Regions from separate parts of the Pantoea deleyi genome, predicted to be linked through region 2. Evidence: predicted binding sites of a transcription regulator. Region 2 holds the regulator's gene; the other holds the start of a gene.
What was found. Region 2 encodes PhoB, which activates phosphate uptake and scavenging genes when phosphate is short. Its sites were predicted from a motif close to CTGTCATAAAACTGNCNNAT; they were not measured.
Positions count from the first base shown of each region.

Region 1 (4,426 bases), 820 kb from region 2:
CTGGAGCCGCCTCTATGCCGCAGTGCGCGACGGCGAACAGCGCCAGCCGGTGCTGGAAGCCTTTATCCGCTTTGCCCGCCAGCACGCCTGTGAGCATCTGCCCTTTGTGCGCGATGCCGCGCGACCGGGTGCCGTGCTGCAGCGTTAAGCCGATCGGCACAAACCTGCGCGGGCGCGGGCAAAATCCCCTATAATGCGCAGCCTGTTGACCGACCATGAGAAGATTTCACCATGACTAACAACGATATTCTGCGCAGCGTGCGCTACATGCTTAACCTGAGCGATGCGAAAATGGTGGAGATTTTTGCGCTGGCAGAGTGCGACGTGCCGCAGACAGATATTCAGGCATGGCTGAAAAAAGATGACGATGCCGCGTTTCGCCCCTGCCCCGACGTGCTGATGGGGTATTTCCTGAATGGTCTGATCTTCTATCGTCGCGGCAAAAGTGAAGATGCGCCTGCGCCATCCATCGAGCGCAAAATGACCAACAACATCTTCATGAAGAAGCTGCGCATCGCTTTCGATCTGAAAACCACCGACATTCCTGAGGTGCTGAAGCGTGCGAACTTTACGGTTTCGCAGGCCGAAGTCGGCGCGATTTTCCGCAAGCCTGACCATAAAAACTACCGCGAATGCGGCGATCAGATCCTGCGTAACTTCCTGAAAGGGCTGGCAATGATTCAGCGCCCTAAGAGCGAAAAGCCTGCCTGATCCCGTGCCATACGGTCGGAAAGAGCGGGCTATGCCCTGAGCTGGAGATCCATCCATTCCAATGCCTTCACCGTCGGTTTGTTTACCTTATTCGCGAGGTTTTCTCCCTCGCGGGCCAGCACGTGACCGTGTTCAAACATTCAGGTTTGAACATGGTGGCAAACGTTTTTCTGCTTAGCGCTTTGTTGATCAGCACACCCGGTATGCGCTCTGATTGTCTGAGGCAATAGTCATCAGGAGCCTGGCGTATAACGGTTCTGGTTCCTGTTGGTACGCTCTCGATCGATGACTAACCTGTAGTGTGAGCCTGGGCTGGCGGATAGTATTCAGTTTCTGAGGGGGATTAAGCAAGACACCAATCCCTTGCAGCCAGACTGACTAGTTCTACAGGCAATTAACCCCATTTACTTCATGGCTATCGCCCACTCTTCTGCCTGTACCAATAAGCACGAAGAAGTCGTTAACGCTTCAGGGGTAACGCGCCTGAACGGCGAAGTGTCCGGGCCAGGATAGCCCGGACGACGAAAAAAGATGGCGATCCTTTACGAGGCGACTACGTCAGTCCGGAAGGCTGAACCGGCATCAGCCCGCCGGTTCAGCATCGGTGCAGATACATTCACCGGTTTATCGATCGCGCCGCCCGACTACCCAGCGCTTATGCACCCACAGCGAGGCGACGATCACCAGCGCGCCCGCGATAAAGCTCGGCCAGTGCGGTTTCTCCTGCCAGATAGCCAGATTGACCAGCAACCCGGCGGGAACGTGCATGTTGTTCATGATGCCCAGCGTGCCGGCATCGACCTGCGTTGCCCCGTAGTTCCACATAAAATAGCCAAGACCGGACGCCGCCACCCCCAGCCAGACCAGGATGCCCCACTGCAGCGAGGTGGTCGGCAATTTCTGCGGATTCCCCCAGGCTGACCAGGCGATCACCGCGATCGCGACCGCGCCCAGATAAAACCAGGAGAAGGCGGTGTGCTGCGGCATAGGCCGGGTCTCCTGCAGACGCTTATACCCCACCATTCCCGCCGCGAAGCAGATGTTGGCGAGCTGCACGAGCAGCAGACCAAACCAGAAATGATCGCTGACTTTGTCATAGCGGATAATCGCCGCCCCGGCCACCGCCAGCAGCGCACTGAAGATATAGCCGATACGCAGGGGACGACGACTGATCAGGTCATAAATCAGCGTCACATAGAGCGGCGTCATCACCGTAAACAGCAGGAACTCCGACACGCTGAGGTAGAGATAGGCTTCGAAACTCAGCAGGTACATCACGCCCAGCTGCAGCATCCCCACCAGCATGTATAGCAGCAGCGTTGACGGCCGATAGCCGCGCCAGCGCAGAAAGGGTAAAAACACCAGCGCAGCGAGCGCCAGTCGCATCAGCACAGAGAACCAGCTGTCCACCTGACCGGCGAGGTATTCACCAATCAGGCTGAACGAAAAGGCCCACAGAATAGTGGTAATGATCAGTAAGAACACGGTAACAATCCCGAAATTAACAGGCCGTCAGTGTAAACAATGTGTCGCCGCGAGGCTGCAAAATCTGGTTGACATCCGGTTATAAACCAGGCGACCGGAACAGCCCTTTCTGCGGCTATTTACACGTCCTGACATAACTGTCGCCGGAATCGGTTTTCAGCCAGACAAAATGCGCGAAATGATCCATCTCGTGATCACTTTCGCTCTCATCTGTAATAAAACTGTAACAAATGTGTCATCCATCACAGTAACGTTGCGCAACTAACACTATTCTTTGCGCGAAATGGAACATCTTTTGTCCATTTCGTTCTGTCCACGTCCTGCCCCAACCTGCTGGGAATTAAAACCATAATGTGCCCTGGAGGGCTTCACTGATGCTGAGTATTTTTAAACCTGCACCACGTCAGCCGCAGGTGGCAGAGGATCGCGTCGATCCTCTCTACCGTCGTCTGCGCTGGCAAATTTTCATCGGGATCTTTTTTGGTTATGCGGCCTACTATCTGGTCAGGAAAAACTTTGCTCTCGCCATGCCCTATCTGGTTGAGCAGGGTTTTTCACGTGGTGACCTGGGCTTTGCCTTGTCGGGCATTTCCATTGCCTACGGCTTTTCTAAGTTCATCATGGGATCCGTCTCTGACCGCTCGAATCCGCGCGTCTTTTTACCGGCCGGTCTGATTCTGGCCGCCGCCGTGATGCTGATCATGGGGTTCGTTCCCTGGGCCACCTCCAGCATCATGGTGATGTTCGTGCTGCTGTTTATCTGTGGCTGGTTCCAGGGCATGGGCTGGCCGCCCTGCGGACGCACCATGGTGCACTGGTGGTCGCAGAAGGAGCGCGGCAGAATCGTCTCGGTCTGGAACTGTGCGCATAACGTGGGCGGCGGTATTCCGCCGCTGCTGTTCCTGCTCGGGATGGCGTGGTTCAACGACTGGAAAGCGGCACTCTATATGCCAGCCTTCGGTGCCATTGCGATTGCGATTCTGGCCTTTGCGCTGATGCGCGATACCCCGCAATCCTGCGGTCTGCCCCCGATTGAGGCGTACAAAAACGACTATCCACCCGACTATGACGCCAGCCACGAAGAGGAGCTGACGGCCAAACAGATCTTCATGAAATATGTGCTGCCGAATAAGCTGCTGTGGTACATCGCGCTGGCCAACGTGTTTGTCTATCTGCTGCGATACGGCATCCTGGACTGGTCGCCGACCTATCTGCGCGAGGTGAAACACTTCACGCTGGATAAGTCCTCGTGGGCCTACTTCCTGTATGAATATGCGGGGATTCCTGGGACGCTGCTCTGCGGCTGGATGTCGGATAAAGTCTTCCGCGGCAACCGTGGCGCGACCGGGGTCTTCTTTATGACGCTGGTGACTATTGCGACCGTGATCTACTGGCTCAATCCGGCGGGCAACCCCGGGGTCGATATGACCTGCATGATCGTGATCGGCTTCCTGATCTACGGCCCGGTAATGCTGATTGGTCTGCACGCGCTGGAGCTGGCACCGAAAAAAGCCGCGGGAACGGCGGCAGGCTTTACCGGCCTGTTCGGCTACCTGGGCGGCTCTGTCGCCGCCAGCGCCATCGTGGGCTATACCGTCGACTACTTCGGCTGGGACGGCGGCTTTATGGTGATGATTGCCGGCTGCGTGCTGGCGGTGGTCCTGCTGCTGCTGACCATGGTCAGCGAACACCGGCACAAAAAGAGCCCTGCCTGAAGGCAATAAAAAAAGGGCCGGATAACCGGCCCTTTTTTATGCGGATGGCTTAAGCCAGATAGAGCGTGCGCAGCGTCTGCGGCACCGCGTCATCGGCATTGGAACCAATCACATCCAGCTCCGGCAACGTATCTTTCAGCCGCTGATGCGCGTTCTGCATGATATAGCCCTTTCCGGCCATGCTCAGCATCTCCACGTCATTCATGCCATCGCCAAAGGCGATACAATTTTCCAGCGAGTGGCCCAGCTGTTTCGCGACCGCTTCCAGCGCATGGCCCTTCGATACGCCGCCCGCCATCACTTCCAGACAGGTCGGCAGCGAGAAACTGACATTCACCCGGTCGCCCCAGCGCGCCTCAATAGCCTGCTCCATCGGGATCAGATGCTCAGGATTTTCACAGGTGAAAAAGACCTTGCTGATGTTATCGGTGGGCAGCAGACCCGGCTCATAGACCTGATAATTAAACACCGACTCGCGGAAATAGTCCTGCTCAGCCGGGCTGGAACGGCTGACA
Region 1 is NZ_CP071405.1:3,849,984-3,854,409, forward strand. Features, by position in the region: gene metR (HTH-type transcriptional regulator MetR) at 1-148, shown strand, start outside; gene J1C59_RS18065 (YehS family protein) at 232-711, shown strand; gene J1C59_RS18070 (carboxylate/amino acid/amine transporter) at 1,336-2,196, opposite strand; gene glpT (glycerol-3-phosphate transporter) at 2,571-3,911, shown strand; gene yigL (sugar/pyridoxal phosphate phosphatase YigL) at 3,961-4,426, opposite strand, start outside.
Region 1: glpT (glycerol-3-phosphate transporter) is a predicted target of PhoB. The motif match lies at 2,407-2,426, and genes of this name have one in related genera.

Region 2 (4,426 bases):
GCAGCAGAACCTCCACCGGCAGCGCGGCGGTCAGGCTCTCAACCTGCCGCTGCAGGTCGCTGAGGTACTCCTGGGTGGTGACCTCGATGTCGAGCCAGGTGGGCTTCGCCTGCGCAACCGGACTGAGGGCGTTGAGCTGATCGGCGATCTGCGCCAGCGATCCTTTCAGCATTCGCATCGGCTGCGTCTGCGGCACCACCAGCGGCGTGACAGATTGCAGGCCGCTGGCCGCCAGCGCCACCAGGAAGACGCTCTTTTCGCTGCCCAGTTCATCAAAACTCAGCGGGATCGGCGAGCCGCTGTAGCGGATATGCTCGCTGCCCGCGACGCGCTGGGCGCGATGGATATGGCCCAGCGCAATATAGTCAGCCGCCGGGAAGGCGCTGGCGGGGAAGGCGTCCAGCGTGCCGATATAGATGTCGCGCACTGAATCGCTCTGGCTGACGCCGACGGTGGTGAGATGGCCGGTCGCGATGATCGGCAGCGCATGGCCCAGCGCCTGCGCGGCGGCGAAACGCTGTTGATAGTGCTCGGCGATCGCCTCCAGCAGCGAGGTCTGCTTGTCACGTCCCGACTGGCCCGCCCGGCTGCGCAGGATGTCGCGCGGACGCAGGTAGGGAATGGCGCAGAGCAGCGCGCCCGGTTCGCCCTGGCGGGTCGTGAGCAGCAGCACGTCGTCGTTCTCCTGCGGTGTGGCGATCACCCGCGTATTAAGGCAGGCCAGCAGTTCACGCGACTCGTTCAGCGTGGCAACGGAGTCGTGGTTGCCGGCCAGCACGATCAGCTGGCAGCCCGTAGGCTGCAGCGCCACCACAAAGCGGTTGAACATCTCGCGGGCATAGCTGGGTGGCGTTCCGGTGTCGAAGAGATCGCCCGCAATAATCAGCGCATCCACCTGATGCTGTTCAATCTGGATCAGCAGCCAGTCGAGAAACGCCTGATGTTCCGCCGCCCGGCTTTTGTTGTAGAAGAACTGCCCCAGATGCCAGTCCCCAGTATGAATAATGCGCATGATGAGTCCCTGCCGTTGTGATTCGCCCGGCGATTATACGGGCTCTGCGGCCAAAGCAAAAAAATGTCGTGGCCCTGTCATAAATGATTACCCACGAGGTTACAGGCAGGTTATGTTTTTCATAAAAGTGTCACAAATCTGACGCATAATGGCGCCGCGAATCTCAGTGACAGCCGTCATAATCTGCAGGAGTAATAATGGCTAAGCGCATTCTGGTTGTGGAGGATGAAGCCCCCATCCGCGAAATGTTGTGTTTTGTTCTGGAGCAGAACGACTATCAGCCGATTGAGGCGGAAGATTATGACAGCGCCGTGGGCAAGCTGATTGAACCCTGGCCCGACCTGATTTTACTGGACTGGATGTTACCCGGCGGCAGCGGCATTCAGTTTATCAAACACCTGAAACGCGAAGCGATGACGCGCGATATTCCGGTGATGATGCTGACCGCGCGCGGTGAAGAGGAAGATCGGGTTCGCGGGCTGGAAGTCGGCGCCGATGATTACATCACCAAGCCATTTTCGCCGAAAGAGCTGATGGCGCGGATCAAGGCGGTGATGCGGCGTATTTCGCCGATGGCCGTGGAAGAGGTGATTGAGATGCAGGGGCTGAGTCTGGATCCCTCCTCGCATCGCGTGATGTCCGAAACCACGCCGCTGGAGATGGGCCCTACCGAATATAAGCTGCTGCACTTCTTTATGACTCACCCGGAACGGGTTTACAGCCGCGAACAGCTGCTCAACCACGTCTGGGGCACCAATGTCTATGTGGAAGATCGCACGGTCGATGTCCACATTCGCCGTTTACGTAAAGCGCTGGAAGTCTCCGGCCACGATCGCATGGTACAAACCGTTCGTGGAACAGGGTATCGTTTCTCTGCCCGCTACTGAACGGAGTTTTCACCGTGCTGGAACGCCTCTCCTGGAAGAGATTACTTGCAGAACTGCTGCTGGCCTGCCTGCCGGGGCTGCTGCTGGGCCTGCTGTTCGGCGGCCTGGCCTGGTGGCTGTTGCTGAGCGTGCTGGCGGTACTGTTGTGGCACTTTCACAATCTGATGCGGCTGTCGCACTGGCTGTGGCTTGACCGCACCATGACCCCACCCACCGGGCGCGCCAGCTGGGAACCGCTGTTTTATGGCCTCTATCAGATGCAGCTGCGAAACCGGCGGCGGCGGCGTGAACTGGGTAATCTGATCAAGCGGTTCCGCAGCGGGGCCGAATCGCTGCCGGATGCGGTGATCCTGACCACCGAAGAGGGAACGATTTTCTGGTGCAACGGGCTGGCGCAGCAGCATCTTGGCCTGCGCTGGCCGGAAGATAATGGCCAGAATATCCTCAATCTCCTGCGCTATCCGGAGTTCTCCCGCTATCTCCGTCAGCGCGATTTTGACAAGCCGCTGACGCTGGTGCTCAACAACAAACTGCACATGGAATTTCGCGTGATGCCTTACAGCGAAGGACAGTGGCTGCTGGTGGCGCGCGATGTCACGCAGATGCACCAGCTGGAGGGCGCGCGCCGCAACTTCTTTGCCAACGTCAGCCATGAGCTGCGCACACCGCTCACGGTGCTGCAGGGCTATCTGGAGATGATGAACGATTCGGTGATGAGCGAACCTTCGCGCAGCAAAGCGCTGCACACCATGTCGGAGCAGACGCGGCGGATGGACAGTCTGGTTAAGCAGCTGCTGACGCTGTCGCGCATTGAGGCCGCGCCAGCCATCGATCTCAAAGAGAAGGTGGATGTGCCGGTGATGCTGAAACTGCTGCAGCATGAGGCGGCGACGCTGAGCGGCGGGCGGCACGAGATCCATTTCCATACCGATCCCCATCTTAAGGTGTTCGGCAACGATGAGCAGTTGCGCAGCGCCATCTCCAATCTGGTTTACAACGCCGTCAATCACACGCCAGCGGGCACGCGGATCGACATCAGCTGGCTGCGCAGCAAGCAGGGGGCGACTCTGCGGGTGTGCGACAACGGGCCGGGCATCGCGCCGGAGCATATTCCGCGCCTGACCGAGCGTTTCTATCGCGTCGATAAAGCGCGCTCCCGGGCCACCGGCGGCAGCGGGCTGGGGCTGGCGATTGTGAAACATGCGCTGAGCCACCATAACGCGCGGCTCGACATCACCAGTGTGCCGCACAGCGAGACCTGTTTTACCTTTACGCTGCCAGCGAGGTTGATTGTCAGCGGCGTGATGCAGGAGAATGCCGTACATTAATCGCCGCCGGATCTTGCTGATGCGCCTCCTTCTTTTACTGTTCATGACACTGCTGCCGGGCCTGGCGATCGCCCAGCCCGGCCCGCTCGCCGGTAACCTCAGCAGCGTGGGCTCCGATACGCTCGGCTATCTGATGACGCTGTGGAGCGAAGATTTCAGCCGTCAGGTGCCGGGCGTTAACGTGCAGGTGCAGGCCTCCGGCTCTTCGACCGCCCCGACCGCGCTGGCGGCGGGGGCGGCGCAGCTGGGGCCGATGAGCCGCCCGATGCAGGCCGATGAACGCCAGGCCTTCGAGGCGCGCTACGGCTATCCGCCGCTGGCCGTACCGGTGGCGATGGATGCGCTGGTGGTGGTGGTCAATCAGCGCAACCCGCTGCAGCAGATTGCGCCGCGTCAGCTCGACGCCATCTTCTCGGTGACCCGCCTGTGCGGCGCACGCGATGTGCCGCTGCGCTGGGGCGATCTCGGCCTGACCGGGGCGCAGTGGCGCAGCCGCCCGATTCAGCGCTATGGCCGCAACTCCGCCTCCGGCACCTGGGGATTTTTCAAGCAGCAGGCGCTGTGCCGGGGCGATTTCCGCAGCGACGTCGCGGAGTTTCCTGGCTCGGCCGCGGTGGTGCAGGCCGTCGCCGGCAATCCACGCAGCATTGGCTACGCCAGTTTCGGCTTTCACCTCAGCGGCGTAAAAATGCTGGCGGTGAGCAGCGATCAGGGACAGGCGATCGTTCCGGATGCCGACGCCATCCGCAGCGGCCGTTACCCCTGGGCGCGTCCGCTCTACCTCTACGTCAATAAAGCGCCCGGTAAACCGCTGCCGCCGCTGGTGGCGGCCTTTCTGCAGCAGGTGCTCTCGGTGCAGGGACAGCGGCGCGTCAGCGAGGCCGGTTATCTGCCGCTGTCGGAAAGTCAGATCGCTCAGGCGCAGGCCTCCCTGAAATAACCCCGAACATGAATTAATTTCATCATCGCTGAATTTTCTTCAGTTGCAGCGGCGTCCCGTGCGTGCCACTCTGTGCGCAGACATTTAGCCATCCAGATGGCTATTTATATCAGAATGCAACTATTTCCTGCCGTCATTACCGGCAGGCGAGAAAGGAGTGATCATGCAAAGAGAAACCGCCCCGTTCCGTGCCGACACCGTCGGCAGCTTCCTGCGACCTGCCGCCATCAAACAGGCGCGCGAACAGTTTGCCGCCGGT
Region 2 is NZ_CP071405.1:3,027,189-3,031,614, reverse strand. Features, by position in the region: gene sbcD (exonuclease subunit SbcD) at 1-1,012, opposite strand, end outside; gene phoB (phosphate response regulator transcription factor PhoB) at 1,210-1,899, shown strand; gene phoR (phosphate regulon sensor histidine kinase PhoR) at 1,914-3,227, shown strand; gene J1C59_RS14365 (PstS family phosphate ABC transporter substrate-binding protein) at 3,247-4,167, shown strand; gene J1C59_RS14360 (cobalamin-independent methionine synthase II family protein) at 4,331-4,426, shown strand, end outside.